Regions from separate parts of the Clostridium sp. DL-VIII genome, predicted to be linked through region 2. Evidence: riboswitches for the same ligand, from Rfam matches in the RefSeq annotation. Region 2 holds a riboswitch; the other holds the start of a gene.
The links. A riboswitch is a leader RNA that binds a small molecule or an ion and turns the genes downstream of it on or off. The one in region 2 is predicted to bind glycine.

Region 1 (3,437 bases), 400 kb from region 2:
ACCAGTAAAAGATGCTGCTGTAGGAAAAAGCGGTCAAAATATTTATAGTTACAATAACCAGAAGTTATTGGCAGTTTATTCATCTATTCCAAATCTTAATTGGGGGATTTTAACGACTATTCCTTATGACATTGCTTTTGCCGATATAATGACACAGAATACTATTTTTCTAATACTAGGAATATTGATGTTTGCTATTAGTATATTAGCTGCATTATTTATCTCGGGATCTATTACTAAGCCTTTATATAATTTAACTGAAGTTATGGAAATTGTTTCAACTGGGGATTTTACAGCTAAATTGGAAGAGAGATTTTTGAAACGTCAAGACCAGTTTGGAGGTATAGCAAGGCAATTTAATGATATGATGTATAAAAATTGTACACTTATTGACAGAGTAAAAAATATGATTGGAACAGTACAAAGCACTAACAAGGATACAAGTAATCAGATAGATGAACTGATTTTAGCAAGTCAGAATGTAAGTAAAGCAATGGAGGAACTTGCTCATGGTACAGGAGAACAAGCTAATGATATGGAGACAATAATGAATAAATTTTCAATGTTAGAGAAAAGTTTGGATACAATGAATATAAATATAAGTAAAATTAATAAATATACTGAACAAACTAAAGAGAAAAATGAATTAGGAATCAGTTCTGCAAAAGAATTAAATGAAGAATTTAACAATAATTATCAAGCTATACAAAATGTCGCAGCATACATAAAAAAATTAGCAGATAAATCCGAATCTATAGGGAATATTACATCTTCAATAACAGAAATTTCTGAACAAACTAATCTATTAGCTTTAAATGCAGCAATAGAAGCAGCAAGAGCAGGAGAATCAGGGAAAGGTTTTGCCGTAGTTGCTGATGAAGTAAGAAAATTAGCAGAGCAATCTTCACAGTCTGCTAATGAGATTCGGGGAATAATAACTGAAATGAGTTCTGTTGTAAATAATATTGAAGTACAAATGATTGATACGACACAAATTGCTGAGAAATCTAATGATAAATTGGGAGTGACTATAGGAATATTTGATTCTATAATTAATAATTCTGATGAACTCATAAAAGGTATTAAATCACTTAATAATGAAATAAACAATGTAGAAAATAGTAAGAATGAAGTTGTTAAGTATCTAGAAAATACTTCAACTATTATAGAAGAAGGTTCAGCAACTACTGAGGAAGTTAGTGCTACAATGGAACAACAGCTAGCATCTATGGATGAAATATGTAATCAGATGCATAGTATTAATGATATGACTACAGAATTACAGGAATTTGTTGAAGTTTTTAAAACAGCAAAATAAATTTGTTGATATAGAGAACTAATAAAAATAAACTGCCATATGTCTACTTGATAGATGGCAGTTTAAAAGTGTTGTTATAAGTTACTTTATGTTTTGATAATCATGATAAATTGTTTTCTGATTTCAATCAAAGTGAAAAAAATATTGCAATTATATTGGAAATGTAATAGTATATAAATGTAAAATTTAATATTTTAACAATAAAATTTAAAGTTCAGATGAAGATAGCGGGAGAGCAGTAGCTGCGGCTATTCACCGAAGAAGTAAATCTTTCAGGTACCTAATTTTAGGCAGAATAACATTTTAATCACATGCTTTAATTAGAGATGACCGTTATTGGATGAACCCTTGGAGAGACTCTTAGAGGCAGAATAAGAAATAACAAATCAGTATGTTTTCATATTGAGCCCATTATTTTTTATGTGCTAAAATAGAGCACCGAAGGAGAAAGCTTAAAAGGCGAAACTCTCAGGTAAAAGGACAGGGGAAAGATAACATATCTTACAAAAGTAATAGGTTAATTATTACTTCATTTAGATCTTATCTATTCCCATTTGTATCTCCAATCAAAAATATTTATATAGTAAAAGTCATTTGAGTATATGGCTTTTGACTAAGATGGAGGAATAAAATGGATCAATTAACATCAAAAAATCAAAACTTATCAAGAGGACTAAAAAATCGTCATGTCCAATTACTTGCGATTGGAGGTGCGATAGGGACTGGATTATTCTTAGGCTCAGGCAGGTCTATTCACTTGGCTGGACCATCTATTTTATTTGCGTATATGATAACAGGAATAATTTGTTTTTTTATTATGCGTGCCCTTGGTGAATTATTGCTTTCTAATTTAAATTATCATTCTTTTGTAGACTTTGTATATGAGTATTTAGGAGATAGAGCAGCATTCATCACTGGATGGACTTATTGGTTCTGTTGGATTTCACTTGCTATGGCTGATTTGACTGCAGCTGGACTTTATATACAATACTGGTTCCCAAGTATTGCTAAGTGGGTTCCAAGTCTTATAGTTCTTGTAATCTTATTAATTATGAACCTTACTACAGTAAAATCATTTGGTGAAATGGAATTCTGGTTTGCTTTAATTAAGGTTGTTGCAATTATGGCACTAATTATAATTGGTACATTTATGATTATTAAAGGATTTTCTACAGATGCCGGTGCATCAAGTTTTGCAAATCTTTGGAGTCATGGAGGCTTGTTTCCAAATGGAGCAAGTGGCTTTATCCTTTCTTTCCAAATGGTTGTATTTGCTTTTACAGGAATAGAGTTAGTAGGACTCACAGCTGGTGAAACTGAAGATCCAGAACGTGTTATTCCAAAGGCTATCAACAATATTCCAATTAGAATTATTATTTTCTATATTGGAGCATTACTTGTTATTATGAGTATATATCCTTGGAATTCAATTAATCCAGATAAAAGCCCATTTGTACAGGTGTTTTCTGCAGTAGGAATTGTAGCAGCAGCTAGTATTGTAAATTTTGTTGTATTAACTTCAGCTGCATCTGCCTGCAATAGTGGTATTTTTAGTACAAGCCGTATGGTTTATTCCCTTGCTAAAGAAAATAATGCGCCACAGTCAATGAAAAAATTAACTTCGACTCAAGTACCTTCTAATGCTACGGTGTTTTCTGCAACTGTAATATTGATTTCGGTTATCTTAAACTTTATTATGCCAGAAGGGGTATTTGTGCTTATTACAAGTATATCAACATTCTGCTTTATATTTATTTGGGCAATTATAGTTATCTGTCACATGAAATATCGTAGGACTAATCCTAAGCTTGCAGCTAAGAGCAAATTCAAAATGCCTCTTTATCCAATTATTAACTATATAATTTTAGCATTTCTTGCTTTTGTTATAGTTACACTGGCGCTTAATAATGAAACTCGCGTAGCATTATTTGTAACCCCTGTATGGTTTATAATGCTCGGGGTAATTTACAATGTACTTAAATCAAAAAGAAAAAATGAAGAAGCAGCAAAATGTGATATGAAGCTTCAAGAGGACTAATGAATGATTATAGTTTATAAGAAAGGTTGAAAAATCCAATTATATTATTTTTAAGAATAAAATATATTTAGAAATTTAGTA
Region 2 (3,437 bases):
GAAAGGGAAAATACTTATCTTGAAAAGATGATGGAAGTATGCAGAAACCTTAATATAACATATAGCAAAACTCTATCTGTTAAAGGTAAATATTTTGCAACACAACTAATGCATGCTGACCTAAAAAAATACCCTGAAAATGAAAAGAACTTTACTAAAGACGTTTGGGAAAGTCTTAATGCATTTTATAGAACCTGCGTAAATAATGAAGAAAGTCCTTTCTTTCTTGACCAAACCAAGAATTATTTCACAGTACCAGAAATTGCTGCTATTATAAAAAAAGCCGGTGGAAAATCTTTTCTCGCTCATTTATATGGATATTTTGCCGATGATCATAAGGAATTCTTAGATTCAATAATATCATTAAATGCACTTGATGGAATAGAATGCTATCATTCTCTTCATTCAGTTGATAGAACAAAAGCTCTCCTTGATTATTGCAAGAACAATAAACTTTATTCTAGTGGCGGAAGTGATTACCATGGCAAACTCAAACCTACAGTTAAACTTGGAGAAAGTATTCAAGGCACAAAAATACCATATGATATCTTAAAACCATGGCTTCCATTAAATCTAATATAAAAGAAATTCACAGTTTTCAAAAGTTAACTGTGAATTTTTTTATATCCTATGTATTTTTTAATTATAATTACAATCATTTTCTATACATTTCAACATTTTAAATATTTATGTAATTAATTTATTATTTTATTTAATATCCAAATACTTCGCAGATTAATATAACTGTTTTTTCAAATAATAATTATAAAGAAATTTTTATTAATACTAAACCAATTATGTTAGGAGTGATTGCCATGACAAATGAAAAAGCCCCATATTCTCCAACGCCTGGGGATTATGATACTGAAAAGTTAACTGATCTTCATTCGCCAAATACAAAACCTTCTCATTACGCTAGAAATATACAACATGCGTTAGATAACTCAACAAATTCAAAAGATAGATATAATTCAAGTGCTAGAAGTATTGAACGTGAAAAAGCTTCCGATCCTACTGAAAGAATACCTACACTAATAAAATATTCTGATATGAATACTGATAGTGATGAATTTGAATACAAAGGTGAAATATAAAATTTTGTAAAAAACTATACAATATCAATTAAGCAAGGAGTGATTAACATGGATAATAAAAGAATTCCTCAGCGTCCAACTTCAGAGGGGTACTGTATACAAAAATCAGGAGCTGATATAAACTCATCAAAATCAGAAGCTTCTGATACTGAAGATGTAAATGATACTGATGATAACAGTGCTGATAGTTCAAATACTTCACGCTCTTCTTTATCTTCAAAGTCTATTGATTTAAATGATGACGATGATGCTGACGATGAATATACAGATAAAATATAATATTAGATTATAATTCATTGACATCCAATTAGAACTAATTTATAATCTAGTTGGTAATTTATATAGATCGTATGACGAATTTGGGAGAGACTGCAAATATAGTAGCGCCGAAGGTGAAGTCGCAACAAACTCTCAGGCAAAAGGACCGAATTCTGACGAAACTCTGGAAAGTCTTATGACACCCAAGAAGCAATCTTTTAATTAAGCAATAAAATAACTCATAAGTACATTAATATGTATGTTATTTAGTTATTTTTAAATAAGCCTTATTAAAGAGAATCTTTCAGGTAAAATAACAGAGGCGGATTGTTTACGCAATTCGTCTCTTTTTTATGCGCTTTAAAGACAAGCTCTTATAAAATAAGTGAAATTAATAGAAAGGATTATTTTATTTATGTATGATATTGCTCTGCTAGAATATTTAGGCATTTTTGCATTTGCAACATCTGGTGCTTTCGTTGCAATTGAAGAAAAATTTGATTTATTTGGAATATACATTTTAGCTACTGTTACTGCTATGGGAGGTGGTGTTCTTCGCGATATCGTAACTAATGCTGGTATTCCAGCCTTCTTCTCAAATTATAAAACAATTCCCTTTATAATTTTAGGAGGAACTATTCCTATTATCCTTCGTGGTAAATTAAAATATAATACTATTTTCGTAATAATTGATGCTATTGGGCTTTCTGCTTTTTTTGTATCTTCAGGTCTTAAAGCTATTGAAAATGGTTATAACTTAATGTTATTTTTATTTGCTGCAAGCATAACCGGTGTTGGCGGTGGAATGCTTAGAGATATAATTACTAATAGAAAACCTGAAATATTTAAAACTGATGTTTACTGTGTTGCAGGAATCATTGGCTCACTTCTATTATGGTTTTTATATCCTATTACCGGTGCTCGTATTGCCCAGCATTTATCCTTAATCACTATATTTTCAATACGAATGATTTGCTATATTAAAAAAATAAATCTTCCAATTATAAATTTAAAATAGTCGTTTCATTTAACTTCTATCTTGTTTAAGAATAATTTCAACTTAATTCCATACAGTTTTTGGACATGCTTTATAAATAGAATATAAAGCATGCCTACTAAATCTTATGCACTTTGAAAGATACAATTTCAAAATATTTTTCACCATCATAAATTCTTTCGTTTACTCAACATGTGTTACTACATTAGATTTGATTCTTCGGGTTCTTACTGAAAAAATCTTTAGACCAAACATTGCTATGGCTGCTATTATTGAAATAAGAAACACTAGAAACCATAAGGTTTTGCAGCCATATAATTCTATATATGCTCCTGCAAAAGAAGTACTAAGTGCTGCTCCTAAAAATTTTCCTAAATTGGTTATGGCATTTAACCTAGCTCTATAATTATTCGGGCTATTATTTGCTACATAGACTCCCGAGCTTATAGAGCTTAAAATCTCTCCACAGGTCCATATTACTGTTGATATTATAAAAAACGAAAAACTATTAAGGTAACCTATCATTCCAAAACCTATAGCATACAATATTCCTGTAAGAGTCATATTGGTTAACTGATGATTCCTCTTTGTTATATAACCTATGAAAACTGTTAAAATTAAAACTGTAATAGCATTTGTACTCATAATATAGCCAAAGTATTTTGCTCCTTCATTGTTGAACTGTGCATTTAATGTCATTGGAAGTGAAAATTTATGCTGAGAATAAACAAAACTATATACTATATTTAAGCCTAAAAATATACTTAATTCTGGCCTTTTCCAAAGCATTTGAAATGTATTTCCCTTTTCTGCTGCTTCAGCTTTATTTTGAACTTTCTCTTCACTATTTACTGTATATGTCTCTTCAATATGTTTCCATACTAAAAATACTGCTGCAAAAGAAGTCAAAGCATCACCCAAGAATAACATTGGTAAAAGATTATTAAATAGGAAACCTGCTACTATAGGCCCTATGGCAATGCCTGCATTTATAGAAAGATAATTCAGCGAAAGGCCAACTTGTCTTTGCTTATTTGAAAGTATATCTACCATCATTGAAGAATATGCCGGACGTATAAAGCCACCAA

Region 1: it holds a riboswitch for glycine, as region 2 does, so the genes downstream of both, CDLVIII_RS20410 (amino acid permease) here and CDLVIII_RS22370 (trimeric intracellular cation channel family protein) in region 2, are expected to answer to the same signal.

The regions. Positions count from the first base shown of each region.
Region 1 covers NZ_CM001240.1:4,440,125-4,443,561, reverse strand. Annotated here, with positions in the region: gene CDLVIII_RS20415 (methyl-accepting chemotaxis protein) at 1-1,318, shown strand, start outside; glycine riboswitch at 1,657-1,812, shown strand; gene CDLVIII_RS20410 (amino acid permease) at 1,950-3,356, shown strand.
Region 2 covers NZ_CM001240.1:4,835,890-4,839,326, forward strand. Annotated here, with positions in the region: gene CDLVIII_RS22355 (PHP domain-containing protein) at 1-582, shown strand, start outside; gene CDLVIII_RS22360 (hypothetical protein) at 816-1,094, shown strand; gene CDLVIII_RS22365 (hypothetical protein) at 1,143-1,373, shown strand; glycine riboswitch at 1,445-1,531, shown strand; gene CDLVIII_RS22370 (trimeric intracellular cation channel family protein) at 1,738-2,370, shown strand; gene CDLVIII_RS22375 (MFS transporter) at 2,533-3,437, opposite strand, start outside.